DNA from 4 places in the Paenibacillus sp. FSL R5-0623 genome. Region 3 is predicted to be linked to each of the others. Evidence: predicted binding sites of a transcription regulator. Region 3 holds the regulator's gene; each other region holds the start of a gene.
What was found. Region 3 encodes Rex, which represses fermentation and respiration genes when NADH is low (regulators of the CRP and FNR family bind a similar motif). Its sites were predicted from a motif close to TTGTGAAATATTTCACAA; they were not measured.
Positions count from the first base shown of each region.

Region 1: a site for Rex is predicted at 4,257-4,274, ahead of MKY92_RS14965 (cytochrome ubiquinol oxidase subunit I). Genes of this name have one in related genera too.
Region 2: a site for Rex is predicted at 2,785-2,802, ahead of MKY92_RS17325 (L-lactate dehydrogenase). Genes of this name have one in related genera too.
Region 4: a site for Rex is predicted at 3,209-3,226, ahead of nadA (quinolinate synthase NadA). Genes of this name have one in related genera too.

Region 1 covers NZ_CP150233.1:3,411,664-3,419,242, forward strand. Annotated here, with positions in the region: gene MKY92_RS14940 (sigma-70 family RNA polymerase sigma factor) at 1-316, shown strand, start outside; gene MKY92_RS14945 (hypothetical protein) at 316-1,287, shown strand; gene MKY92_RS14950 (GNAT family protein) at 1,376-1,576, opposite strand; gene MKY92_RS14955 (LysR family transcriptional regulator) at 1,573-2,448, opposite strand; gene MKY92_RS14960 (MFS transporter) at 2,558-3,952, shown strand; gene MKY92_RS14965 (cytochrome ubiquinol oxidase subunit I) at 4,352-5,716, shown strand; gene MKY92_RS14970 (cytochrome d ubiquinol oxidase subunit II) at 5,716-6,729, shown strand; gene cydD (thiol reductant ABC exporter subunit CydD) at 6,744-7,579, shown strand, end outside.
Region 2 covers NZ_CP150233.1:3,959,684-3,967,262, reverse strand. Annotated here, with positions in the region: gene MKY92_RS17335 (hypothetical protein) at 1-381, shown strand, start outside; gene MKY92_RS17330 (hypothetical protein) at 445-1,653, shown strand; gene MKY92_RS17325 (L-lactate dehydrogenase) at 1,782-2,711, opposite strand; gene MKY92_RS17320 (YCF48-related protein) at 3,048-4,325, shown strand; gene MKY92_RS17315 (hypothetical protein) at 4,475-4,684, shown strand; gene MKY92_RS17310 (serine hydrolase domain-containing protein) at 5,096-6,889, shown strand; gene MKY92_RS17305 (phosphotransferase) at 6,951-7,579, shown strand, end outside.
Region 3 covers NZ_CP150233.1:4,310,909-4,318,487, reverse strand. Annotated here, with positions in the region: gene panB (3-methyl-2-oxobutanoate hydroxymethyltransferase) at 1-321, shown strand, start outside; gene panC (pantoate--beta-alanine ligase) at 318-1,214, shown strand; gene panD (aspartate 1-decarboxylase) at 1,207-1,590, shown strand; gene MKY92_RS18805 (tetratricopeptide repeat protein) at 1,708-2,331, shown strand; gene dinG (ATP-dependent DNA helicase DinG) at 2,473-5,334, shown strand; gene MKY92_RS18795 (redox-sensing transcriptional repressor Rex) at 5,553-6,206, shown strand; gene MKY92_RS18790 (amidohydrolase) at 6,193-7,500, shown strand; gene MKY92_RS18785 (DUF5590 domain-containing protein) at 7,540-7,579, shown strand, end outside.
Region 4 covers NZ_CP150233.1:62,912-70,490, reverse strand. Annotated here, with positions in the region: gene nadC (carboxylating nicotinate-nucleotide diphosphorylase) at 1-532, opposite strand, end outside; gene nadB (L-aspartate oxidase) at 529-2,163, opposite strand; gene nadA (quinolinate synthase NadA) at 2,199-3,137, opposite strand; gene ftsH (ATP-dependent zinc metalloprotease FtsH) at 3,438-5,483, opposite strand; gene hpt (hypoxanthine phosphoribosyltransferase) at 5,584-6,123, opposite strand; gene tilS (tRNA lysidine(34) synthetase TilS) at 6,176-7,579, opposite strand, start outside.

The DNA of each region.
Region 1 (7,579 bases), 900 kb from region 3:
GCATCAAAAAGCATGGTTGATTCGGGTCATCACCAATCATTGCAAATCCTTATTAGGCAGAGGCTGGCGTAAACGGGAGGTTAAGCTGGAGGGAGTCGATCCCCTTACAACAGACAACCCTGAAGATCACGCGCTGATCGAACTTGTGCTGTCACTGCCCGTCAAGTATAGATCGGTGGTTCATCTGTATTATTACGAAGATTATCCGATCCGAGAAATCAGCGAGATCCTGGAGATTAGCGAATCAGCAGTGAAAATGAGATTAAAACGAGGCAGACAGCTGTTAAAACTGGAGCTGGAAGGAGAGGAACTGTAATGAACGAAGAACAATTCAAACAAAACTATAAGAAAGCGGTGGATCATATGAAAGCAAACGAACAAATGAAGAAACGGGTAGAGCAATCCTTAAACACGCAACATCAGGGACCAAAACGTCAACGTAAACCATTATACATTGCAGCAAGTGTCGTTATCGCTGCCAGCATTGGCTTGGCTGCGCCGAGTGTATGGCAACAATTCAATGGACCAGCCGCACCAACTCCACAGGTGGTAGAGGTGACTCCAGGCGCATCGTTCGATCCGATCGTGATTCCGAAGATGGAATTGCCGGATTCACAGGGCAAAGGCGCGATGGCTGATATGGTGCAATTGGTCGTGTATGGAGGAAATGTCTATACACAGTCCCCAACATTGCTTGAAGGCACCAATGCGCTCAGCCTGCGGGGGGATAAACTGGGGACCACCACTGGCGGCATTGATGAGCTGAGCGGCCAGGATAAATACACTGAACTTGCTTCCAACATTGGCGAAGCTGACATCTATGCGGTTAATGGCTACGATAAGGACTTCCGCATCATGTCTTACACCGAGATCGATGGTCAGGTGTATGCTCAACTATTTGACAAGAACAACGGAATCACCATTGGTACGGGTGCCGACCTGATCGGCAAGCTTCATCTCGAAGGCAACATCACTTCTGCGCAATGGGAAACGTTTGACAGCTGGAATAACGGATTGCAGCAGTTTCAGCCGTTAGCAATGGGTGAATCGTTGGAAAGTTTCATCTCGGCGTTATCTGCTGCCAAACCGATTGCAACGAGCCCGGAATTGGAAGAGAATCTCTACGGCAAGGAAAATCGCAAGATCATCTATCTCACGCTGGAAGACAAAACGCAGGTCCCACTGGTTCTGTTTGGTGAAGGTCTGGTTCGTTACGGTAATGTTCCGGCATTCCTGGAAGTGGAGAAAGGCGCATTTCAATCATTCTGGAACAGCTTGGGCGAGTAAGGTGAAGACAGTAATATGGTTTCATGAAGAAGAGCGAACATGGCACGCAAGTGCTTTGTTCGCTCTTTTGATTATTGGTGGGGTTAGATTAATTAGAATTTTTGTAATACACCAAGTGATCGGTCCATTCATTATTTTCGTGTATAAACCCTTTACGTAGACATTCAAATTCCATACCAACACTCTCTGCTAGTTTCATGGAAGGGGTGTTATCCACATTGATATGAGCTTCTATGCGGTGGAATTTCAGATGTTCGAATGCACTCCTCTGTATTGAATGTATGCTCATGGCATAGAACTGAAGTAGTCCATAACCACGCTGCGAAACTCTAAAGCGGCTTTTGAAATATACCTGTTTTTGTGCGAAAGTAGAGCGATTTCCCGAACGAGTCTGTGCTCCTCTACCTGAAGATATCTAATGCACTCATGCGGGTTTCTGGCTGTGCTAGGTATAAACGTGAGACCGATCTCCGCTTCAACAAGGGCTGTTAATCTTGCAGGCTCATCACCTTCATATACATACTTCGGTACAAAACCAACGGATTGACATACGGAATCTACCATATCACGAACCCCATACCCTTGCTTCACCCCAACAAACCGCTCGTCCTTAAGCTCGGTTAATTGAATGCTGCTTCGATCTGCATATCGATGACCCATAGGAACAGCGACTACAATCGGATCGTCATATAGGATCTGACATTCGATATCGTCACCATGAATCGGAGGGGAGGAGAGACAAAAGTCCACCTCGCCCCGATGTAGAAGTCTGGACATGTTTTCTAACGAAACCATTTGCACATGAAATTGAATGTCCGGTTTGTTTTTCCGGAATTCCCGTAGTATACCTGGCAAAGTACTTGCCGTAGTCACCGCCAATTGCAGTGTACCCTGATCCGGGTTGGAGAGGTCAGCGATTTCCCGCTTTCCTTGTTCCAATTCAAATAAGGCTTTTTCAGTTCGCTGAAGAAATGTTCTTCCAAAGTCGTTTAATCGCAGCTTTCTCCCGATTCGATCAAATAAAGGGACTCCGAGGTCGTCCTCTAATCGTTGTATCGTTTTGCTCAGGGAGGATTGCGTGACATGCAGCTTTCCCGCAGCTTCCGTAACATGTTCGCATCGGGCCACCGTCAGGAAATATTTTAGTTGAAGAAGTTCCATTTGCACCATTCCTTCATTCCTTCTAGTTCATCAAATCATAACATATAATGCGTTGGAATAAATGAATGTTTTCAAGTAAGATGACAGCAGAAGAAGGAGTGATGCACCCATGAACGTTCGAAATAAAGGATTGATGTTAGCTGTTGGACTCGGAATTATGTTGAATCCGTTGAATTCCTCCATGATTTCTGTGGCAATCTCCAGGTTACAACAAGTGTATCAACTTAATTTTACAGCCGTCTCGTGGATTATTTTATCATTTTACATTGCCAGTGCTGTCGCTCAACCCGTCATGGGCAAGTGTAGTGATTTGTTTGGCCGCAGGAAGATCTTCCTCATGGGTCTTATTATTGTTTTTGTATCGTCCATGCTAGCTCCGTGGTCTCCCAGTTTTTCGTGGCTCATCGTATTCCGGATCATTCAATCGATTGGCACAAGCATGATGGTGGCCGTCGGAATGGCGATTGTCAGAATTAACGTGACTGACAAGCAAGCCTCCGCCTTGTCCACCTTGGCTATATTCCTTTCTGGAGCGGCTGCGATCGGGCCCTTTATTGGTGGAGTATTGATTCATTGGTGGGACTGGCATAGCATATTCATCGTTAATATTCCGTTTGTCATGGCAAGTTTTTGGTTCGCCTGGAAAACAATCCCGAAGGACGAGCAATCCCCGTCTATCTCTGGTGACATATCCATTCGGAAATGGCTTGCGTTAATTGACGCACCAGGCATCCTGATGTTTACGGTAGCCTTGGTAACTCTGCTCATCGGTTTACGTTCAGTAAATTCCACAGGAGATATTTCAACATGGCATCTGCTGACAGGAGCGATCGGGTTAATCGCACTCGTTATGTTCATTCGACATGAATTAAAAGCGGCCACGCCTTTCATCCCTTTGCGAACCTTTGCCACATATCCCGAGATGACTTGGGTGAATGTGCAATACATGCTGGTAAATATCCTGTTTTACGCACTATTTTTTGGAGTTCCTACGTATTTGAAGCAGATACGACATCTCAATGAAGTTCATACAGGAATGAGTATGCTAGCTTTGGGGTTATGTTCAGTCATTATTGCTCCGATTGCAGGGCGCTGGATTGACAGATCAGGATCACGGCCAGCTCTGATCGTATCCGCTTCTTTAATGACATTTGGCTCTATATTAATCGTTGTTATGAATGAAACTTCTCCAATCTTCATAATCATTGTTGCTTTAGCTTTATTTGGAATAAGTAACGGCCTAAACGCGGTCGGCATGCAAGCAGCACTGTTTAAAAGCACACCGAAAGAAATGATTGGAGTGGCATCGGGTATTTTTAATACATCACGCTACTTGGGGACCATTTTATCGTCGTTATTGATTGGAATTGTTATGGGGGATACATTCAATGTGACAGGATTTCAGATGCTTGGAATCATCCTTACGGTATTAGCTGCATCACTGATCATCATGAGCATACGTCGCGAGGCAGGTTTGGTGAGTCCGGAGCAAGGAAGCAAGTAAAATAGAGAATCTGCCTTGCAATAACACGTTTACACCCAATGAATCAATAGCTCCATTGGGTGTATTTTTTGATTTTCACCAAGTTGTCAGAAAGAGTTGATCCTTTCTTGAACGTTTAGGGTAGAAGCCGTGTCTTTGATTGAATTAGGTAAAAATAAAGATATAATAATTTTGATTAATAGGCTTGGTTGGTACATTAAGTGCATCAATATCAGATTTTAATAGGCACCCAATGCTTCTTATTATCGGGGGCCTACAGGAGTAAACGCATTATAGGTGTGGCAAGATATCGTCATACCTAACTTTGTGAAATTTTTCGCAACTCTGCATTGAGCTTGGCCAAATCTGATATTGAATGTTTCTAAATTGAACAGAGTTTGAAAGGAGGCAACACAAAGAATGGCTATTGATACGGTTTTATGGAGCAGGCTAGTGACTGGTTTGACGCTCGGGTTCCACGTTATTTTTGCAACGCTTGGTGTCGGCGTACCTTTGATGATTGCTATTGCAGAGTTCATCGGCATTCGGAAGAAGGATCACCATTACATACTTATGGCAAAGAGGTGGTCCAGAGGGTTTGTCATTTCTGTGGCGGTTGGTGTTGTGACAGGTACAGCGATATCACTACAGTTGGCCCTGGTATGGCCGAATTTTATGAAGCTGGCCGGGAATGTCATTGCACTGCCACTATTTATGGAAGTATTCGCATTCTTTTTTGAAGCCATCTTCCTGGGAATTTACTTGTATACGTGGGATCGGTTCAAAAATCCGTATATCCACTGGTTGCTGACCATCCCAATTGTCGCCGGGGCAGGCATGTCTGCTGTTTTTATTACAACAGTGAACGGATTCATGAACCAGCCTGAAGGTTTTGTCATGGAAGCAGGTCAATTCATGGCAGTGAACCCCGTGCAAGCGATGCTGAATACGGCGACGTTCTCCAAAGTGTTCCATGTATTAAGCTCGGCTTATCTGACAGGAGCTGCCCTGTTAGCAGGAATAGCAGCCTTTGCGATGTTGAGAAAAGGAGTGTCCGCCTACCACAAAAAAGGCCTGAACCTCATGATGGCCGTTGTGCTGGTATTCAGTTTATTAAATTCCTTAGCTGGAGATGTATCTGCCAAGTTTTTGGCTGAGCATCAGCCGGAGAAGCTCGCAGCTGCCGAGTGGCATTTCGAGACGGAAAGCGGAGCGGATTTGATTTTTTTGGGATGGCTGAATGCTGAACATGAAATTATAGGCGCACTACATTTGCCGAAGGTGCTCAGTTTCCTTGCCTTTGGAGACTTTAACGCCGAGGTAACCGGGCTGAACGAATTTCCACCAGATGAACACCCGCCCTTACTTGTGCATTATTTGTTTGATCTAATGGCTGGAATCGGATTCGCTCTGCTTGCGATCTCATCTCTGTATTTCCTGTTTGTGTTTTGGAAGAAACGTAATCAGTTTAACAAGTGGATGCTTCGTATGGTTGCACTCAGTGCACCGCTCGCTTTTCTGGCCGTTGAGATGGGCTGGTTCTATGCAGAGATCGGGCGGCAGCCATGGATCATCCGAGGTTATATGCGAGTGGAAGAGGCCACTACTTCTTCACCGAGTGTAAGAATTTTATTTTTCGTGTTCTTGCTTCTATACATCGTGCTCGGCGTCATCTGTGTTCTCGTATTGAGACGTCTGTTCAATAATAATCCTGCTGAGCTTGAGATGGAGAAATGGTTGAAAGAGAAGCATGAACAATCAGCCAAGAAAGGGGATCAGGCCTGATGAGTTATGAATTGATTGGTATATCTGTACTCTGGCTGTTCTTATACGGCTATCTGATTGTAGCTTCCATTGATTTTGGAGCAGGTTTTTTCGCCTTTTATGCACGCCTGACAAAGCAGGATCACCTGATTAATCGTCTGATCTCCCGTTATCTATCACCGGTTTGGGAGATCACCAATGTATTTTTTGTCTTTTTCTATATTGGCATCGTTGGATTTTTTCCGGATACCGCTTACTATTATGGCTCTGCGCTGCTTGTTCCGGGAAGTATTGCCGTCATTTTACTTGCTATTCGTGGTTCATTCTACGCCTTTGAGAACTATGGATCCAAAAATAACATCGTATATCTGTTTTTATACGGGGCTACCGGGTTGCTTATTCCAGCGTCATTGTCTGTGGCACTAACATTGTCTGAAGGTGGCTTTATTTTGAAGCAGGCAGATACCGTTTCCCTAGATTACTGGGCGTTATTTACCAATCCGTTATCATGGAGCATCGTTGGACTGGCAATTGTATCCGTATTGTTCATTAGCGGGTCATTTCTCACATTTTACGCTTCTCGGGCAGAGGATCATTCGGCATTGAAACTGATGCGGAACTATGCTTTGTTCTGGAGCACACCGACCATTATTCTCGCGCTGACTGCATTTATATATTTGGGTCAACACAATGAGCGTCATTTTCAAAACATGATGGATTTATGGTGGCTACTGGCGCTTTCCGTTGCGTTTTTCATGATCGCCATGTGGCTGTTATATAACGGACGCCGTTACGGTTTAGCTTTTATATGTATCATGCTGCAATTTTTCACAGCCTTTTTCGCTTACGGGATTGGGCAATATCCTTACATTCTTGATCCATACATCACGATTCAGAGCAGCGCCACATCACCTGCAATGGGCTTTGCACTCGTCGTAGTGTTTATCGGTGGTCTGTGTCTGTTAATTCCTTCTCTGATTCTGGTCTTCAAACTGTTCCTATTTGATGCGGATTATGTGAAAGGGAAAAAATAAAGGAGGAGCGTTCAATGAAGAGGAGAGCCAAATCCAATCTGATCTCGCAGCAAATGTCTTTACAACGAAAAAACAGACTTCTCCTTGCGATCATTTCGCTAGCCCTTGGTGTAGCTATTATAAGCCAGGCCACCTTGGTGGCTGAAGCAGTCCAGCGAATCTTTGTTGAGAAAGCTTCCTTTTCATCAGTGATCCTGTTGCTTGGCCTATTACTGGTTGTTATGGCTGTACGCTCACTGTTGTCGTATGGTAATGGGAAAGTGGGCTTGCATATGGCAGCCCGTGCCAAGACGAATATGCGAGCATCTGTGTTGCAAAATCTGACCCGCGCTTCCATGCCTTCAACCCTTCGTGGGCAGACGGGAGGAAAGGTCAGCGTTGCTTTGGATGCTGTGGATGAGGCTGACAGTTATTTCAGTCAATATATGCCTCGAATGATGGAAGCTGCGATGATCCCGATTCTGATTCTGGTTGTTACGTTTACGCAGCACGCCAACACAGGCTGGATTATGCTGTTTACGGCACCGTTTATCCCGCTGTTCATGATCCTGGTTGGGCTCCAGACAAAGAACAAATCAGAAGAGAAATACGCGCAACTTGCCGAGTTTTCCGGTACATTCCTGGATTCGCTTCAAGGGCTGGTTACGTTAAAAATATTCGGACGGGCTAAACGTCAGCAACAGGAGATTGAACGCAGCAGTCTGGGGTATCGTGATGCCACCATGGGCATTTTGAAGATTGCATTTACAAATACGTTTATGCTGGAATCGATCGTGATGTTAAGCATTGGTATCGTCGCGCTTGAACTGGCTATCCAGTTACTCGTGTTCAAATCGATGAGCTTCCATAC
Region 2 (7,579 bases), 350 kb from region 3:
CCGGCAGGTTCAGGCAGAACGAATTCAGTCAGTGTAAAACTTGAAGGAATCGACCTTGTAACCTCAGACGATATATACTATCAGATCATATTAGGCGGAACCATTAATGGAGCCTTTGCAACGTATCCAACGGCTACGACGAATATTCCAAACTCGGAGACAGGTCTGTTAGTAAATAGTACGCTAACGACCATTACTGGAGGTCAAGTACTACTACAAGGCTTAGCAGCTGGCGTTGAAGGAAGTGCCAGAATTTTAGCTTCTGCGTCATTATTGGATTTTCAATTACCAGACACTGAATTTGTCACGCTGGCTGTAGCTAACTTAAGTGGTGGTACGAATTCTGTCACCGCAACCTTTAGTGTCACTGAAGAATGGTAGTCAATAAAAGCGGGGAGAAGAATATTCACTTCTTCTCCCTCTTTCTGCAAAGGAGGAGAAACATTGTCAGATATTATCATCTCCAATATTGGGCCAAATGTCAGTTCGCAATTCGATGAGCTGCGTGTAGTACAAAAAACTCCAATTGTGGAGTTAACTTCTGTGTATGGTTTATCGATCCTTAGAGATGCAGTTACGAATACTGGGGCTGGCACGGTTACAAATAACGCGACTGAGTATAATTTGAGCAACACTGCCAGTGGCGTAGACTCGGCCATTTTAGAAAGTGTATTACGAGGACGATATGAACCAGGTTATGCAGGAGAGGCCGGGATAGGGGTCCGAATTCCTTCTCTGCCAATAGGTAACCAAGTGGCGCAATGGGGATTATTTGATACTCAAAACGGAGCCTTTTTTGGAGTGAACAGTACTACGGTGTTTGTAACCGTACGAAGAGCAGGAGTTGATACGACAGTTCCTCAAAGCTTATGGAATGTAGATCCATTAAACGGGACAGGGCCAAGCGGAGCTACACTAAACTTATCAAAAGGGAACATATACCAAATTGTATTTACATGGTATGGTTACGGAGTGATCGAATTTAGAGTGGTTATCCCTGATCCCGTAACGTTAGCCCAAGAGGTAGTTACCGTTCATCGATTCTCCCCAACAGGTCAAACAAGCTTTGTTGATCCAAATCTTCCGTTAAGAGCACAAGTCGCTAATAATGGAACTGGTGCTGCTTATAGTATATTTGTGGGTGGAAGACAATATAGTATTATCGGAAAATATGAACCAACCTATAGAGTAACTTCCGAAAGAAGAAGAATAACTAATGTTACATCAACATTAACACCCGTAATTTCATTTACAAGAAAAGCTGTGTTTCCAGCGGGTTCGGCTAGAACGAATTCGGTTCAGGTGAATTTGGAAGAAATTAATGTGATTTCAACCGTAGATCTAAGTTACCAAGTGCTTGTGGGAGGAACGTTAAATGGAGCTTTTGTTAATTATCCCACAGCTACAACGATCATTCCTGATAGCGAGACCGCACTGCTGGTCAACAATACCTCTACAACAATTACAGGTGGAGAAGTGGTGTTTCAAGGCATTACAGGAGGGGCAGCAGGGAATACCAGAATATTGGCCTCTTCAGAACTTTTGGATTTCACTCTTCCGGAAAATCAGATTGTAACTTTAGCTGTATCGAACATTGGTGGTCCAGGCTCGAACACAGTTAATGTGGTATTTAGAGTAACGGAGAGTTGGTAATTAGTAATGTTCAAAGATAAAACCTTAACGGAATAAATGTTATGTAAACTAAATGAAATTTAGATAGCTAATAACCACCTGGATACTCCTTAATACAGGAATACAGGTGGTTATTTTTTATACGTGGATTATTCCAATCCAGCGATCTGTTCTTTTAATTTGTTAGCAGATGCCTGGAAAGCCACTTTCTCGGATTCATTCAGCGGAAGAGGCAGAATTTCGCGCACACCGTTGCGATCGACAACACATGGAACTCCGAGATAAACATCCGATACACCATTGTAGTCTTCAAGGTAAGTGGATACGTTCAGAACGGAGCCTTCGTTGCCGAGAATTGCAGCTACAATGCGGTCCAGAGCAAGGGCGATTGCATAGGAAGTCGCTCCTTTGGCATTAATAATCTCATACGCCGCATTTTTGGTACGGTCGAAGATATCCTGTTGTGTTTCTTCATCCAATTCCAGATCTGTTCCTGCAACGTTAGCCAGGCTCCATACCGGTACTTCGGAATCTCCATGCTCACCAATAATGTGTGCGTGAATACTACGCGGGTCGATCCCTTTATTCTTGCCAATCAGGTAACGGAAACGTGCGCTATCGAGCAATGTACCTGAACCGATGACACGGGAAGCAGGCCATCCGCTTTGTTTCCACGAAGTATAGGACAAAATATCTACAGGATTGGTTGCAATCAGTAAAATACCATGAGAATTCACTTCAGTAATACGCTCAATAATATCTTTGAAAATGCTTGCATTTTTCTTCAGCAGATCAATCCGGGTTTCGCCCGGCTTCTGGGAAGCACCGGCTGTAATAATAATGATATCTGCATCTTTGCAGTCGGAATAATCGCCAGCCCATACTTTCACGCCTCCCGTAAATGGAAGACCGTGGTTCATATCCAGCATTTCGCCGGTTGCCTTATCATGATTCACATCCACAAATACCAACTCGGACGAACGCTGTCTCAGCATTAGCGTGTATCCCGTTGTTGTTCCCACCGCACCCATGCCTACAATCACGACACGACTTGGTTTCAGAGCTGCACTATTTGTCATGTTCATATCATCTCCTTTTTGGGTTATACTCCCATCCATATTAAGGGATTAGAGAATATAAAGCGAGTGTTGTCTATAAAATAGTTCACATTTCATGTCTTTTTACCAATTATTCCGTCGAAAAACAGTTTAGGATGAAATTAATGGTAATAAATGTGCGACCTATAGCCCAGAGTATGAGCTGGAAAAAGGGAGCGGGCCAACCATGAGTCGGCAATGAGCCTTTTACATAAGGTTTGTGGTAGAATAGGAGCAGTGGATTCTGATGAATCGTAAATAAAACGCCATAGGACAGGCATGCGCGCCTGTATATTGGATGAGAGAGGTGGAACCCACTTGCGTTTGCAATGGATTAAAATCGCGCAGACAGCATTGCTGTCTATAGGTATAGCAGCTGTATTGGCTGCATGCACCGACTCAGATCAACCTCCGGAAGCAGAACCTCCGCAGCAGCAGGAGGACGCCGGGAATACAGGGCAGACATTAACTGTCGTTCCCCCTGTGAACAGTACAGAATCTGCAGATATGGCCAAGTACCAAATACAGACCCGTTTGACCGATTTTCAGTTGCTCAATGACAACGGAGGATTGGCGTGGGGTGTGACGCGGAATGCACTGCGCCTGTACTACACTCAGGATCAGGGAAAGACCTGGACCAATATTTCACCTTCGGAAAATGTACAGTTTCCGGCTAACCCTAAATATGGACAAAGCATTTATTTTGTAGATCGTGCACATGGTTGGATTGTTCGTGAAGGCATGGGTGGAACAGATACCATGGTGCTTCGCACCAACAATGGGGGCGTAACCTGGAGCCTGTCTTCTCTGTCCAAGACGGATAAAGTGACTGCGATCTCATTTGTATCTCCTGAAAAAGGCTGGATTCTCACCACGGTCGATACCGCTATTGGTAAACAGGACAAGAAACTTTACTTCACCGAGGACGGTGGAATCACCTGGAATCGGATGTTATCCAGTGATGAAGATGGCAAACAGGAAGCAGAAGAAATTTCCAAACGTGGATACACCATGGGGATGACATTCTCGGATCCAAAGCATGGTTTCTTAACAGCGCTTGAGTTCGGTACACCGAAGTTATATGTAACATCAGACGGTGGTGAGAGCTGGAATACAGGACCATCCTTCTTTGATCGAAACAAATTCAACGGGTGTGGTAATTTCAGTGTTAGTTCACCACAATTTTTTGGACGTGAAGCGCAGTCAGCCTGGATGTCAATGTCCTGTTCTCAAGGGGAGAGCACGACATTCAATGGATTCTTTACCACTGATGGCGGAAAGAGCTGGAAGCTGTCCAATTTCACTTTAAACAAACAAACGGGTCCGAATCGTAACCTTTCACCGGTATTTCTGAACGCATCGGAAGGTTGGGCGATGCAAAAGGGCATAACCTACCACACCAAGGATGCGGGCAAAACATGGAGCGTTCTTCCTGCAAGCAGTGTACTGGAGAAAATTCTTGAAGACTATCCGGAGATTGTGAAGATGCAGATGGTTACTCCCAAGCTTGGCTGGATATTGGTTGAAAATACAGATGCCAAAAGATCGCTGTTACTGCAAACGGTAGATGGCGGTGTACATTGGAAAGTACTATAAACGTTCAGTGTTATCGATGTGAATAGATAGGAGAAAGGAGAGGAGCCAGAAGAGTTCCTTTTCTTTTTTTGCTTAGTTTGTGAAATAAATCACAAATAAATCCACTAGAAGGTGATATATTTAACTCAACAAGAGAAGGAGTGATGAAGATGAGAACCAACGGTCAAACTCAATTCACGCAGGCGGATGAATTAACCAGATATATGCTTCAATTATGCTACACATGTGACGATGCGAATCGTTGTACGACAGAGGAAGCAGTGAAGGCTTGCATGGCAGAACACGCACAAGCAGACCAGCCCGAACAAGCCGAAGGTGAAGATGTAACTCGCGGGTATATGGATCTGATGTACGCTTAGGCTAATCATTCACAGAGAACGCTCCTGCGGGAGGGTTCTTTTTGATTTGGAGAGAAATGTATGCGCTTTTAAATTCACTTCGCAAATATTGCAGCATGGGTTATTATAGAAATAATTAAGGTAAATTAATCAAAATGTGGAATTGTTTTATTGACTCTTAGTTTGGAGGAAGGTGACATGGATAAACGTAGTATTATTAAGCCAATGGCTTGTTTTGGGATACCAAAGGACAACTTTTGTCATCCACAAATGTGTTGCTGCAGAAGAGGATAGACTTGTTTTTAAAAAATGTTACTTTGATAATTGATGCAACTGTAAAATGATGATTTTGCTAATAAAGCAAAGATGCTCCCTGTAACCTTTGTGATAAAGGAACGAAAACTATATTAGAACGATAAAGGAGAGTGGCTAATGAAGATTAATCGAAGATATCACCATGTTAATAAAGTAATCGCTTGTGTTCTGATACTTGCATTCATCATTACGACATGTGCGGTACCTGTAAACGCTGAGGTAGAGAATGTAGAGACTACGCCCTCCAGAATTGCGTTGTTATCGTTAGAGGAAACGATTGATTCATATGTGGCCACGAATCAGAAGAATACCGCTGCCGTTTCGGTTGTAGCTATCAAGAACGGTGAGACTATTGTGAATAAGGCCTATGGATACGCAGATCTTGAGCAACAGAGAAAGGCAGACACCTCTACTGTATTTGAATGGGGTTCAACTTCTAAACTATTGGTCTGGACGAGTGTTATGCAGCTTGTAGAACAGGGAAAGCTTGATTTGGATACCGATATTCAGGACTATTTGCCGGAAGGATTTCTAAAGAATCTTGAATACGATGCTCCCATTACCCTAATGAACCTTATGCATCATAACGCAGGATGGGAAGATAGATTGATAGACTTATGGTATTCATCCGAGAGTGATATTGTGGAATTAGGTGAAGCATTACAAAAATTTGAACCAAGGCAGATCGATAAACCTGGGAGTGTTGTTGCTTATTCAAACTATGGTACGGCTATGGCTGCTTACATCGTTGAATTACAAAGCGGACAACCCTTTTACAAATATGTCAACGAACATATATTTAAACCGCTGAATATGAAAGACACTTCGATTCACCCGTCACAGTATGATAATTTAAACGTCTTGAAACGAAGAAACGAGATTCAGGGATACACTACGAATCTGAAACTCATCCCTAAGAATAGAGCATACATAAGCTTGTACCCTGCGGGGGGCGCCATGGGCACAGCAGAGGATGCAGCTAGATTTCTTGCAGCCTTAATGCCGGTGGATCGTAGTAATTTATCAATTGCGAACAATGACACCTTAGACGAGATGCTGTCAACAAGTCTATATTACGATGGGACTTCAACTCCACGAATTGCACATGGCTTCTTTGAAGTGGAATACTGGGTGCCTGCACTGGAACACGCTGGAAGTACGGCGGGATTTTCAAGTAAATTTGTTTTTGACCCGGAGTCTAATTTTGGGTTAGTAGTCATGACAAACCAGTCAAATGAAATGGCTTATAACGTTGGTCTTGTCCAGAAGGTGTTTGGAAGTAGTTTCAGCACGAATTCAGTTGAATCTGAGAGTGGAGGATATTATCTGCCTGCGCGACGGGTCGTTTCCGGTTTTACGAAGGCATATTCGATGTTAAGTCTACAGAAATATACCACATTTGACCTTAGTAACTTTGCAAATGTTGTTGAGAGTAACGGTGCTGTTGAGAAGGCCTCCATCCCTTATAATGACTTTTTGCCCGTATCCAACTTAACGATAAACTTGATCAAAGCATCTTTTATTGCTCTTGCAATAGCGATCCTGCTCAGTTTGAGAGCGATAATTGGCTATTTTATTCGGTTATCCAAATACAAATTAAAAAACTGGGAAAGACCCGGTACAGGGTTTGATAAATATCATATTGTCATTAATATCGCCAGTCTGGCATTCATTTTGAATACGATCCTATTGTTCATGCGCGCCTTAGGCTTCTCCCCCTATTCTTCATTGCGCATACATCTCTTCTTGAACCTGGTTTATGTGATTCTAGCTGTGGTGTATCTTGTCTTGTTGTTCTACAAAGTGCTGAAAAGAAGCTATAGTAAAAAGCAAAAGGCGGTATACATCATGTCTGGCATGTCGGCTTTCCTATTTGCTGCTTTTATTATGGGATGGGATTTGTACTTTTAGAGCGGAATTATCGACGAGAACATGATCAGAAAGAGCATGAGATAGTAGAAAGGATAAAACTATGAATATTCAAGATCTCCCAATTGAGATAAAAGAACATATAGGGGAAGTCCAGAAAATCACTTTTCCTAAGCAAGGTCATACTTCTACTGTGGCTATACTGGATACGTTTGATCAAAAGTACATCATCAAGAAGACAGAAAACGATCTTTATAATGAATGGTTATCCGATGAATATAAGGTGCTCCAATACCTTTACCATACGGGACTACCTGTTCCAAAGGTATACTCATTTCATACTGGGGACACATCGAGATGGCTTTTGATGGATTACATTGATGGAATAAGTTTAAGAGAATTTCTCTCTAAGATGCCTGACCTCCAAAGTAAAGAAAAAGCGATTTTTAACTTTGGGCTTTGTTTAAAGAAAATACATGAATGCTCTTGTCCTGTTGAATTATTGAACAATGACAGTCCTTGGTTAGATACAATGCTTAATAAAGCAGAATATAATCTATCTCACTTTGCTGTAGACGGATCAGAAGAACTACTTCAACAGTTGAAAGAAGGAAGACCAAAACCAATAGAGAACACTTTCATTCATGGAGATTTTACTATTGATAATGTACTAGTTAATGATTGTAATATTGTTGGAGTTATTGACTGGGCAGGAGCAGCTTATGGCGATCC
Region 3 (7,579 bases):
CTGGTTACGGAAGAAGTTGCACGGGCGATCTCGGAGGAACTGTCCATTCCAACCATCGGAATTGGAGCAGGACGAGGTTGTGATGGTCAGGTACTGGTATTCCATGATGTGGTTCAATACGCCTCTCCGTATACGCCAAAACGTTTTGTCAAAACCTATGGAGATGTGGGTACATTAATCAGAACGAGCATCGAAGCTTACGTGAAAGAAGTGAAAGATCGTTCGTTCCCGGCCGAAGAGCATGTATTCAATGCTGCGGATGGTGTTCTGGATCAACTTTACGGCGGACAACGCAAGGAAAAGGTGGGGAATAACTCATGAAAGTATTACGGACAATCGCAGAGTTAAGACAGGAACTAAGCTTGAAGCGTCAAGCGATTCGGTCCAATGCATCCGTTGTAGGTCTGGTACCAACAATGGGTTATCTTCATCAAGGTCATGCAAGCTTGATGCAGGCAGCCAGACAACAGAGCGATATCGTGGTATTAAGCATATTTGTTAATCCAATTCAATTTGGACCTAATGAAGATTTTGACAGCTATCCGCGGGATGAAGCCAGAGATGTGGAAACAGCACGCTCACAAGGAGTGGATATCGTATTTATTCCCTCTGTTGAAGAGATGTATCCACAGGCAACGCAAACGACGGTATCTGTCTCCAAATTGACGGAGCGCCTATGTGGCGCTTCCCGTCCGGGGCATTTTGACGGGGTAACGACCGTAGTCTCCAAACTGTTTAACATTGTACAGCCACAGCGTGCATTTTTTGGAATGAAAGACGCTCAGCAGGTTGCGGTCATTCAACAGATGGTGAATGATTTGAATATGCCTGTAGAAATTGTACCCTGTCCGATTGTTCGCGAAGAGGATGGTCTTGCCCTCAGTTCACGTAACGTCTATCTTAGCGCTGAACAGCGTAATCAGGCTCTAGTTCTGTCGAAGGCACTGCGTGCAGCTCAAGAAGCGGCAGATACAGGTGTAGCTATAAACGCCGCAGATATCCGTCGTATTCTGCGCGAGCAGATTGCAAGCTCACCGCTTGCTGTTATCGACTACGCCGAGATTCAGGCTTTTCCAAGTCTGGAGCCGCTCGCAGATCAGGAAGAAGTTCAAGGACGTGACGATCTGCTCATCGCACTTGCGGTGAAATTCGGAAAAACAAGATTGATTGACAATATAAGGTTGCAAAAATCGGAGGTACTGTCCCATGTTTAGAACACTGATGAAATCCAAAATCCACCGGGCTACGGTAACGGAAGCCAATTTGAACTATGTGGGTAGCATTACCATAGATGAAGACTTGATGGAAACATCCGACTTGATGGAAAACGAAAAAGTGCAAATTGTGAACAACAACAATGGTGCACGTCTGGAAACTTATGTGATTCCAGGACCGCGCGGAAGCGGGGTCATATGTCTTAACGGCGCAGCTGCACGTCTGGTGCAGCCTGGAGATAACGTCATTATCATTTCTTACGCCATGATGTCGCAAGAAGAGGCAAATACTCACAAACCAACCGTTGTATTTGTAGATGGACAGAATAAACCTGTACAAACGATGAAACAGGAAGTCCACGCAACAATTATGTAATCGACTGGTAAGGAGAATGAAATCGGCCCTTGAAGCAAAAAATGAGTACAGGTCACTGCACTAATCCATTTTTTCAAGGGTGGGGATGCATCGATGTTCCAGCATGTTTTCGCAGAAATGAACGACATGTTAGATGAAATTATCAAGAGCTATCCTTCCGCTGAAGGCCTGAACAAACAGGAATTGCTGCAAAAGTGGAATTTGCTTAAGCGGATGAGTGACGGAATGCTGGATGAATGGCTGATGTTTGAAGAAAAGATGAGCCAGGTAAGGGAGCAGGAAATGGATAAGCCGGCTTCCCTTGAGCCGGAACAGGAAGCTGTTACCGCCCTGCCTGAACTCCATCTGGAATGTTTCAGTCGAGGTCAGGGTTATTTCAAATTACAGATGTATCCGCAGGCGATCATGCAGTTCTCCAGGGTTGTGACCGACCATCCGGAGAGTGCATTGACTCGTTTTTACCTGGCGCTGGCTTATCTGAACCTGGAACAAATGGCGGAAGCCGGGACACATTTGCAGCAGATCATGTACCTTAAGGGTTCACCTCGCTTAAAAGGGCTTGTATGTAACGCCCTGGGCTGTATTCAAGCCAAGCTTGCGAATCCCGAAGCTGCATGTGCACTCTTTGCACAGGCCCTTCAGTATGACCCGACATTGACCGAACCACTGTACAACATGGAAGCTTGCAGGTTGAACAGGGGAAAATTGCAATATGCTAATCAGCTGACGACCCTTCATTAAGCGGGAATTCGGCGACAAAAAACGGTGTTCCCTCCTTTGGCATAGCGGCGGGGACACCGCTTTTTTGTCAGTTAATTTTCAAATCCCCTTTTTTTTGCTATGCTGTAACATAGACTGGAATGGAAGGGACCGTACATTGCAATGAAATTTGCCGTATTGGATTTCGAAACAACCGGCACGCAGTCCGACGGTGAGATTATACAGGCCGGACTTGCCATCATAGATCATGACTACAGCATAACTCAAATATATAGTTCTTATGTGAACCCTGGTGTACCGATTCCCCCGTTTATTTCGGGGTTAACGGGTATTACCGATGAAGATGTGGCGGACGCTCCTTCACTCGAAGAGATGATGATGGAGATGGTTCCGCTGCTTAATGATGTGGTGCTTGTTGGACACAACGTCGCTTTTGATTTTCACTTTTTGCAGAATGCTCTCGACCGTTGCGGTTATTTGCCGTTCACTGGCCGCATTCTGGACACGATTGATTTTCTGAAGATTACATTCCCATCACTGGGTTCTTATCAACTCGGTTATGTGTCTTCCGAATTTGGATTTCAACATGATCGCCCTCACCAGGCAGACAGTGATGCACTGGCGACAGCCTATGTGTTGCTCAAGTGTCTGGATGAGTTAAAGGAATTACCGCTCATAACGATTCAGCGCCTCAGTGACCTGTTTTCACCAGAAGACAGTGATTTGGGTTGGTTTTTGGACGGAATGCGCAGTGAGAAGGAAGCAGAGCCGATTCAGGACCTAGACGGACATACCTATTATCGTCAGCTTGCTCTTAATGTAAGTGATTGGACTGATATTGGTGCACCACGCGATGAGCGGGAGGCTAACCCCCTTGATGGTGTAAGCTTCGAACAGTTTATGGACCAGGTTCGGGAGAACCTGAAGGATACGCTGGATCATTACGAGGAGCGTGAAGCGCAGACTCAGATGTTCAGTAGTGTAAGGCAAGCCCTGGATGAAGAGAAACATCTCTTGATCGAAGCAGGAACAGGCACTGGTAAATCTCTGGGTTATCTCTTGCCTGCTATTTACGAAAGTGTGAAGCAAGAACAGAAAGTTATGGTTAGCACGCATACAATCAATCTGCAGGAGCAATTGAGAGAGCGAGACATTCCGATGCTAACCCAAGTGGTTCCGTTCCCGTTTAAAGCCGCTGTCTTCAAAGGACGTGGACATTACCTGTGCCTGCGCAAATTTGAACACAAAATCAATAAACGTGAATTCGCCACACCTAAAGAGGATTATTTCACAGCAGCTCAGATGATTGTCTGGCTTACGCAGACCGAAACCGGAGATGATGAGGAACTTAACCTTAGCGGACGCGGAGGGGACTTCTGGGAGACGGTACAGAGCGAATCTGAGTCTTGTCTGGGAAGATCATGTCCATGGTTCCGCAAATGTTTCTACCATCGTGCCAAACATGAGGCCGGGTTGTCAGATATCGTAATCACCAATCACTCCAAATTATTTACGGATGTGAAAGCCGCGCATCAGCTGCTGCCAGCCTATGAGAGTCTTGTGATCGATGAGGCACATCATCTGGAGGATGTCGCTGGTAAACATCTTGGAATGCATATGAAATATTTCACCTTGGTTCATACACTGACCCGCCTGTTTAAAGACAGTCGGAATGGTCAGCTGCCTATGCTTCGTTCCCAGTTATCCGGGCATGAAAATTCAGTGCAATGGGGCTCCATGGTGGATCAGATGTTCCCGCTGGCTGTTGAGGTCAAGGAACTGTGGGATCGTATGAGCGATGCCTTGTTCGGTCTGTTGCCTGAACGGAGTGATGCTTCACCGGGAGAGACGGGGCAATTTTCACTGCGTCTGAAAGCATCTCAGAAACCGGCAAAATGGGAGGAGTTGCAGGATCTGGAGAACCAGATCTATGTGACTCTGGGTGATTTGGTTCGCAAAGGGGACAAATTGCTGCTTGAGGTGAAAGAGGATCAGGATGATTATCAATCGGATAGTCTGATCACGGACATTACAGGATTGTTGAAAGATCTGACCACATTGAAGGAGAATCTACGTTTCTTCATGCGCATGGATGATGCCAAAACGGTATACTGGATGGAAGCTAGCGGCCAGTTCCGAAGTAAATCTCTCCAGCTGTATGCCGTACCTGTAGATGTCAGTGCACAGCTTAAGGATTTGTTTTTTGACAAAAAGAAAAGTGTTGTGCTTACATCGGCTACGCTCTCTGTGGATAAGTCATTCCAGTTCATGATTGAACAGCTTGGCTTGCAGGAAGCTTCCGAGAATAATCGGCTGTTAACTTCTATGCTGCCATCACCTTTCAACTATCGCGATCAGGCACTTCTGGTGATTCCGCGTGATTTCCCAAGTGTGAAGGGAAGTGTGGGTGATGCGCACTTTGTTAATATGCTGGTGCAATCACTCGCAGAGACGGCAATTGCTACGCGGGGACGCATGATGGTTCTGTTTACTTCATACAAGATGCTGCGACAGGTCTATGATCCGCTGAAAGAAGCTCTTTCTGGTAACGACATCTCGTTACTTGGGCAAGGCGTGGATAGTGGAAGCCGATCCAAGTTGACTCGCAGGTTCCAAGATGCCAAAGCAACGGTACTTCTGGGCACTAGCAGCTTCTGGGAGGGTGTAGATATCCCTGGAGAGGCGCTAACCTGTCTCGCTATTGTGCGACTGCCTTTCCAGCCACCGAATCATCCGTTAGTGGAAGCCAAGAGTGAGTTGCTTCAAGAACAGAAGAAAAATCCGTTCATGAAACTGTCTGTGCCACAAGCGGTTATTCGTTTCAAACAGGGATTTGGCCGATTGGTTCGTACAGCAAAGGATAGAGGAATTGTCATTGTTTATGATACACGGGTGATTGAAGCGTACTATGGTAAATTCTTTTTATATTCATTACCTGGTCCCAAAATGGAGCATATGCTCACGGAGCAAATGGTTCCACGAATTACTGAGTGGTTGGAAAAACCTGCTAATGGACAAAAATAATGGTTGTTTTGTTCGTTACATCATTGCATGACACTATTGTTTGGCGTTAAACTTTATTAGATATTCCCGTATCCGATTTAAGCAGTTGCACGCAAGAACTTATAACCTAAATTACAAGGAGCATTCTGTATAAAATGTCACGTTTATCTTTGAGTTTATACAGAATGCTCATCTTTTCATCTATTATTTTATCGTGGCCTTGGTAAGGGGGAGCAAGAATGAAATCGGATAAAATTTCGGAAGCGGTGGTACGACGTCTGCCTGTATACTTGCGTTATTTGAACGAGTTGCATCAGCGTGAGGTGGCTACTGTTTCTTCTCAAGAGCTTGGACAGAGGCTGGATCTGAATCCGGCCCAAATTCGTAAAGACCTGGCTTACTTCGGTGATTTTGGTCGTAAAGGGATCGGGTATGATGTATCCTATTTGATCGAGAAAATTCGTCACATTCTCAAGATCGATCAGCAAATTAATGTAGCTCTGGTAGGCGCGGGTAATCTAGGTCAAGCCTTGTCCAACTACAACGCATATCTGAAAGACAACATGAAGATTGTTGCTGTATTTGATGCATATGGACCGAAGATTGGTAGTCAAATCAACAGTTTGACGGTAAAACCAATGGATGAATTGACGGAAGCGGTTAAAACGGATAACATCCGCATCGGAATTATCACGGTTCCGGATACGGAAGCCCAAAATGTAGCCGATCAGCTTATTGAATCCGGAATCGAAGCGATCCTTAATTTTGCACCAACAATTCTAAAAACACCGCCGCATATCCGCATTCACCATGCTGACTTTACAACGGATCTGCTTAGTTTGGCCTATTACTTGGAGACTGGAAAGGACGACGAGGAAGATGACAACAAATAGATGGGTAATCCACAACGGCAAATTTGCCGTTAATGAAGGCGGCACAACATGGAACGTGGTCCAAGGATACATGGTTGTTGAGAATGACAAGATTGTGCATATTGGTGAGACATTGCCGGATGAAGACAAAAATAGTACCAAAGTAGATGGAAAAGGACTGTTCTTCCTGCCGGGTCTGATCAATACGCATGGTCATGCAGCGATGTCGTTGCTCAGAGGGCACGGAGACGATCTTGCATTGCAAGTATGGTTGCAGGAAAAAATGTGGCCGATGGAAGCGAAAATGACTTCAGAAGATGTATATTGGGGAACCTCGCTATCGGTGCTTGAAATGTTGAAAGGCGGAACTACAGCTTTCCTGGACATGTATGATCACATGGATCAAGTTGCCAAAGTTGTGGAGCAATCAGGCGTTAGAGCAGCACTGGCACGTGGTGTAATCGGGCTGTGCTCGGAAGAAGAGCAATTGCGGAAGCTGGAGGAGTCGGCAGCGTTTGCACGTGAGTGGAATGGACAGGCAGATGGTCGTATAACAACTGTAATCTCGCCACATGCCCCATATACATGCCCTCCTGACTACATAGAGAAGCTTGTACAGGTCGCGAATGACCTAAACCTTCCTCTCCATACACATATGTCTGAAACGCTTCGTGAGGTGGAGCAGAACGTGGCTGATTATGGACTGCGTCCTGTGGCACATCTAGAGAAACTGGGATTTTTCTCTCGTCCATCCCTGGTTGCACATGCGGTGCATCTGAATGACGAAGAAATTGAAATTTTGGCTCGTCATGATGTGGCTGTATCCCATAACCCGGGAAGTAACCTGAAACTCGCTTCCGGTGTTGCGCGGGTACCTGCGTTACTGAAAGCAGGAGTTACCGTGTCACTCGGAACAGACGGACCGGCAAGCAACAACAACCTGGATATGTTCGAGGAAATGAGACTGGCTGCATTGATCCACAAAGGTGTATCTGGTGACCCGACGGCTGTGCCAGCAGGCGAAGCGTTACTCCTCGGAACGTCATACGGTGCCAAATCCATTTTCTTGAACAATACCGGAGCACTTGAGGTCGGCATGAAGGCTGATTTTATCGCTCTTGATATTGAACAGGCACATTTCTATCCACATACAGACCTGATCTCACATACGATCTACTCGGCTTCTGCCAAAGATGTTGAGCACGTATGGGTGGATGGAAAACAAGTGGTCAAACACGGCGAATGTCTGACGCTGGATGAAGAACGCATTTTGCGTGAGTCTCAATTGGCATTTGATGGTCTGCTTGCTCGTTAATTGCAGGACAGAGCATCATAGGGAAAGGAAGTTCGGCTTTTGAAGAAAAAAAAGAAGTGGATATGGATTTCGCTGCTTG
Region 4 (7,579 bases), 2.7 Mb from region 3:
TTCCGCCTGCACCCTTGATGTGGTTATCCTTAATCATAACGGCATCGTACAGTCCAAATCGATGATTCGCTCCGCCACCCACGCGCACCGCATATTTCTCAAGTAATCGGTGGCCCGGCGTTGTCTTACGTGTATCCACGAGCCTGGTCTCAAGACCATCCAGCACATCCACGTAGGCACGCGTACGCGTAGCTATTCCGGACATACGTTGCAGCAAGTTAAGTGCCAGTCGTTCCCCCGTAAGCAGTGAATGTGTACTTCCCTCTACCTCGGCCAAAATCGTGCCATGGGCAACCTTGTCGCCGTCTGTTACCTTCGGTGTAAATACAAGATCAGGATCAACGACTTGAAATACAAGTTCAGCTACGATCATGCCTGCAATAATACCATTGTCTTTGGCGTGTATAATGGCCTTGGATTGGTTGCCTGCCGGGATCGTCACATTTGTTGTGACGTCACCTGCACCAACATCTTCACGAAGCCAGTTTTTGATTGATTCGATAAGCCCTTCATTATATCCATTCAGTATCATGACATCAATTCCTCCACAATCGCTTGTTCTCGCTGCTGCAGACTATGCTTCTGCCACACGATATCATCACGCGCCGGGAAATCCTCACGATAGTGAGCCCCCCGACTCTCCTCGCGGTGTAATGCCCCGCTGGTAACTAACCAGGCACAGGTCAGAAGGTTGGCATACTCCAACTCTTCCTTATGAGTGAGTGTCTGATCAAAAAATTGCAATTCCTGTTGCAGCTTGTCCATGGCCTTCTGCAGGTCCTCACCATTCCGGCGCAAGCCTACCTGACGAACCATCATTTTCTGTAGTCGTAAACGTCTTTCAGATATAGGTTTTTGCTCTTTCATGATCTTGCTATTCATGTTATTCATGTCCACAGATGAAGGCGCAGCCCCTCTTGCTTGTAATAAACCAAGCGCAGGTAGAGATTGAATACGATCAACAATTCTCCGCCCAAATACAATCGCTTCTGACAAGGAGTTGCTTGCCAGACGGTTGGCTCCATGCACTCCTGTAGAAGACACCTCGCCACAAGCAAATAATCGGGAGATGCTGCTCTCTCCACTTAAATCCGTTTTCACTCCACCCATCATGTAATGGGCAGCAGGTGCAACCGGAATCCAGTCCGTTGTCATGTCTAATCCATAACGCATACAAGTCTCATATATGGTAGGGAACCGATGCTTGATCATCTCTGGCTGTTCATGTGTAATGTCCAAGTACACAAAGGTACTGTTGGTGGACTCCATCTCACTAACAATCGCTCGTGCCACGATATCGCGTGGGGCCAGTTCAAGCTGGACATGATAACGATCCATGAAGCGCTCACCCTTCACATTGCGCAAATATGCTCCTTCGCCACGTACGGCTTCTGACACAAGGAAGCGCGGGGCCCCAGGGTAACAAAGAGAGGTGGGGTGGAATTGGATAAATTCCATGTCACGAACAATAGCCCCAGCCCGATAAGCCATGGCTACACCATCGGCAGTAGCTACATCCGGATTCGTCGTGTATCGGTACAGTTGTCCTGCCCCACCAGAGCAAAGAACGGTTGCCTGTGCCTTCACAAACACTTGCGATCCGTCATCCTTCTGAACCAGAGCGCCAATGCATTCCCCTCGATCTGTAATCAGGTCAACAACAAAATGCTCATCCCATACTTCAATCCCGGGATGCTCATTCACTTCAACAGCAAGCGCACGTACAATCTCATATCCCGTTGCATCTCCGTTGGCATGCAAAATACGGCGGTGGCTATGCGCACCTTCCTGCGTCAACGCCAACTCGCCGTTCTCCAGATCAAATAAAGTACCCAAACGAATCAGTTCCTTCACTCCGTCCGGACCCTCATTCACCAATACCTCTACCGCTTCGGAGCGGCATAAGCCCGCTCCTGCTACAAGTGTGTCTTGCAAGTGGTAAGCAGGTGAATCATCCTCAGCAATAACCGCAGCGATGCCTCCCTGCGCATATCTGGTGTTACTTTCAAGTAATGACTTCTTAGTGATCATTAATACACGTTGTTGTTCACTTGCCTTAATGGCAGTAAACAAACCAGCAATCCCTGAGCCTATAACCAGTACATCCGTCTCTACCGTGGGTAGCGCAGACAGATCAAAATCAACTAAATATTGCGGTATCATGTTATTCACCTGTCTTGGAGCAAGAGTAGCGCATCCTACTTTACCAACAACATGCGCTCTAGTGATTCTCTGGCTTTGTCGGCAACGGCCGGTGGAACGTAGATTTGTGGCTTCATCGTTTCCAGGCATTTCACCAGTTTCTTCAAGTTGTTTACCTTCATGTTGGGACATACGAGGAACTTGGTAGCAAAGTGGAACTGTTTATCCGGACTATCCAGACGAAGCTGATATCCTGTACCATCTTCGGTACCTACGATAAATTCCTTCGCTGATGAATTTTTGCAATACTCCAGAATAGCTGTTGTGCTGCCTACAAAATCACCCATTTCCACAACCTCAGGGCGACACTCTGGATGGACAACAAACTCTGCATTTGGATGCTTGGCTCTCATCTCCACCACATCTTTGACTGTAAGCATATCGTGAGTGTTGCAGTAACCTTCCCAGATAATCATTTTCTTGTCTGTATGCTGCTGCACATAATGTCCCAGGTTTTTATCCGGTACCCAGATAATCTCGTCGGAATCCACCGATTGAATAACCCGGACTGCGTTCGCCGATGTACAACAGATGTCAGTTTCTGCCTTGATCTCTGCCGAGGAATTGATATACGTAACCACCTTGGCATTAGGATGTTGTGCTTTCAATTTGCGTAGTCCATCCACATTCACCATATCTGCCATTGGGCAGCCCGCACGCTCGTCCGGGATAATAACTGTTTTATTTGGCGCAAGAATTTTAGCGCTTTCACCCATAAAATGAACACCACAGAAAACAATCACATCCGCATCTGTTTGTGCTGCCTTCTGGGCTAACAGAAACGAATCTCCACGGAAGTCGGCAACCTCCTGTACTTCGTCACGTTGATAATAATGGGCAAGAATAATGGCATTACGTTCCTTCTTCAACACCATAAGCCGCTCACGCAGCTCGCGGTTCATCTCAGCCTTGCGCTCTAAAGCCAGAGCTTCCACCTGTGATCCTCTCCTTTATCGGGACAGCGTCATGCGCTGTTTCGTGGGCTAACCTAAGTCGTTATCTTCGCTTGAGAAACGAATCACAAGCGGTTTAACAACTAATTTACACAACGTTCACGACTCTGTCAATAAATGAAAAAGGCCCGGAACAGCGCTGTAACCACCTGTTTGCTAACTGGTTCGCCATCTAACTCCCGTTTATCTTTATCTATCCTCTTTTAAAATAATGGATAAAAAAAAGAGAGCCTCTAGGGCTCTCTTGATTTCACCTGCTATCATAGCCAGATGTATTGTGCATTAAGACGTTGGCTTCGTTCCGCCATCATCCGGGTTATTGTTATTACCCTTTTCCAGATTCGGAGCTTCGTTTGGAATATCTCCGGCTGGCGGTTCAGGCGTTTCATCTTTACCTTGAATACGAACACGCACATCACCGATAGTGTCGATGATTGGTTCTCCGCCTTCAGTTGGTGTGCCTTCACCATCATTGTCATTCTCTGCTTTTGGAGTCAAAGAACCTGTTTCGATCAATTGCTTGATCTGATCCATTTCCAATGTCTCAACCTCAAGCAAAGTTTGAGCGATCAGGTGCATCTCTTTTGAATGTTTAACAAGCAAGTCCTTACACTTCTCATAACAGTCATTGATAAAGCGTTGCATTTCCTGATCAATCTCGTAAGCAATGGAATCCGAGTAATTCTGTTCATGACCGATATCCCGACCAAGGAATACCTGTCCTTGTGAACTTCCGAATTGCATAGGTCCCAATTTCTCACTCATACCGTATTCCATAACCATGCTGCGAACAATACCTGTCGCTTGCTGGAAGTCACTGTATGCACCAGTACCAATTTCTCCGATGAACAATTCTTCAGCTACACGACCCCCGAGAAGTCCGGTTACTTTATCCAGCAGTTCCTGCTTGGTAACCAGCATACGGTCTTCTTTTGGCAACATGATTACATATCCACCCGCACGTCCGCGCGGAATAATGGTCACTTTATGTACCATATCAGCATGTTCGAGGAAGTATCCTACAATGGTATGACCTGCTTCGTGATAAGCAACGATTCGTTTCTCGCGATCACTGATGACACGGCTTTTCTTCTCCGTACCAACGATGACACGGTCAATCGCTTCGTCAACTTCCTTCATGGAAATATCTTTACGGTTACGACGCGCTGCAAGCAATGCCGCTTCGTTCAAGAGATTCTCCAAATCCGCACCAGAGAAACCTGTTGTACGCTTCGCGATAATATCCATCTTCACATCTTTGGTCAGCGGTTTATTACGGGAATGTACTTTCAGGACAGCTTCACGACCTCTTACATCAGGGCGGTCAACCGTAATTTGACGGTCAAAACGTCCTGGACGCAGCAAGGCAGGGTCCAAAATATCTGCACGGTTTGTTGCGGCTATGATGATAATACCTTCGTTAACTCCGAATCCGTCCATCTCAACGAGCAACTGGTTGAGTGTCTGTTCACGTTCATCGTGACCACCACCGAGACCAGCACCACGCTGACGTCCTACAGCATCAATCTCATCGATAAAGATGATACATGGGGCATTTTTCTTCGCATTTTCAAACAAATCACGTACACGTGATGCACCGACACCGACAAACATTTCCACGAAGTCGGAACCTGAAATAGTGAAGAATGGTACACCCGCTTCACCGGCTACGGCACGAGCGAGCAACGTTTTACCAGTACCTGGAGGCCCTACGAGCAATACGCCCTTAGGAATCCGAGCACCTACTGCTGCGAATTTCCGAGGGTCCTTGAGGAAGTCTACAACCTCAACAAGTTCCTGTTTCTCTTCGTCAGCACCCGCAACATCTTCAAATGTAACCCGCTTCTTCTCTTCGTTGTAGAGACGAGCACGGCTTTTACCAAAGTTCATTACTTTACCGCCGCCGCCTTGAGCCTGATTAAACAGGAAGAAGAACAGCAGGAACATAATGATCAAAGGAATAAAGGAAGTCAGCAACGTCAACCAGATGCTGTCACCTTTCATTGGCTCCTGATGATATTGGAAATTGTTAGTTTCACTTGCAGCTACAAGCTCACTAATTGCCTCATCCGTAGGAGGAATATACGTTGAGAAATTTTCTGATTTGGCGCCATCAGGTGCCTTCTTGTATTGACCGGTCACGAGATACGTTTGACCGTTGAATTGAACCGTCAATTCAGAGACATTGTTGGCTTTGATCGCTGCACGCAACTGATCATATCTAGGATTATCGGTGGCTTCGCCGCCATTGCTGACGAACTGGACTATCCCCACCACAACTAAAAAAAGAATCAAATAAAAACCAGAATTCCGGATGAACCGATTCATCCCCTACCTCCTCTCGAGACACTTTAATTATTTTAACATAGCCCGACATGGCTTCTCAACAGAAGCCAAGAACAGCTCAAGGCTTGGGTCGGGCAGGATATTAGCTACTATAGACTTCCGGCTTCAAAATCCCGATATAGGGTAGGTTCCGGTACTTCTCCGCAAAATCCAAACCGTAACCAACGATGAACGCATCAGGAATGTCAAAGCCTGTGTAATGAGCTTCCAACTCAACTTTACGGCCTGAAGGCTTGTCGAACAGCGTAACCACACGCACCGACTCGGCACCGCGGTTTTCTAGCAGTTCAATCAGATAGCTGAGTGTAAGTCCACTGTCGATAATATCTTCGACAATCAGAACTTCCCGTCCTTCAACGGATACATCCAGATCCTTAATGATTTTGACAACACCTGATGACTTGGTGGAAGCGCCGTAACTGGATACCGCCATAAAATCCATTTCAACAGGCACCGTTATGTTTTTAACCAAATCAGCCATAAATATAAACGCACCCTTGAGCACACAAATGACCAAAGGATTGCGATTTGCATATTCGGCACTTAGTGTTGCGCCTAATTCCTTGACTTTACTCTGAATTTCTTCTTCACTGATCAATACTTCCTGAATGTCGTTCTGCAACTGTGCGAACCTCCTAAGTTATACTATGAAAGCCTTACCTGAACCATAACCACTACCCCTGAATCGCTGAATCGCCTACAGTCATGTACAGGATTGCGGAAGTGCCCTCCCTGACAGGAGCCACATTGGACCGTCGAACACCCGGTAACCAGATGATATGACCTGCTCCATCACATACCACAGGAATACGTGGACGGACAGATGGGGGGATTTTCTCATCGATGAAAATATTTTTCACCTTTTTGCTTCCGTTTAATCCCATCACTTTCATGGTATCTCCAGGTAACCGTGAACGCACAACCAGCGGCATAAGCAGTTGATCCGCATCAAACGCGGCTTGATCCGCCGATTCCGGTACATGATAGTCCTCGGGACTCACCGTCATCAACCGAATATACCGGTTAATTGGGGTGAGTGAAAGCTCATAAGTTCCACTCCATTGCGCAAGACGATACTCGTAAGATTGATCCTGTACGTCCGTCCGTATGCCAAAAGAAATCAGATTATACTCCCGAGTGCAGGCGAGTGTCTGTCCTATATCCAGGCTCCAGGTCGTCACATGGGTCTCCATGACCTTGTGCCGAATGGTTTCTATACGGGTAAAGTCGACAAAATCACTGTCCAAAGGCAGATAATTCAATATTAGTTTAATCAACCTTCGTTGTAAAGCGACATGTAACTTCAAGAAGGAAGGCACCTCAAAGGTTTGCCTTCCGCCGTTCACCTGCACTAGACACCTGTATGTGTCATATGCACTCTGCTCCATGAAATCGTCTTCATCACCCACAATTTCGGCAAGCCGATTCAATGACGGCGTGAGTTGTCCATTATACTGCCCCAAAAAAGGAAGCACATCCAAGCGAATGGCATTACGCCGATATTTACGCAAGGCGTTGCTCTCATCATTGAAATACATAAAACCTTGGGTATTACAAGCTTCTACAAGGTCTGTCTTGTTTATACGAAGGCATGGACGAATAAGTTCCACATTTTTTTCTCGTCTTTTAAACTTCATTCCTGAGAGTCCCGACAAGCCGGTTCCACGAAGCAAATGAAGCATGACCGTCTCCGCCTGATCATCCGCATGATGTGCCAAAGCGATGCTTGCCGCATTATATTTGGAAGCCACTTCGTGCAGAAAGGCATATCGCTTGTTGCGTGCCGCTTCCTGTGGTCCTTGACCCGTCAGCTCCATATATGAAGGTACATCGGCCTTGGTCCATTCAAATGTAATACCAAGTTGCTGTGCCAGTTCCATCATTTTCTCCGCTTCGTCATCAGATTCGGTCCGGAAACCATGATGAACATGGGCACAGATTAATTCAAGCGGGACATGCCGCATGCTGATCTCGTGCATGATATGCAAAAAAGCTACCGAGTCCGGCCCGCCCGATACTGCGACGACAATCCGATCCCCGGGAACCCATAACTGATGCTCTTCTGCTGCATCCAGCAC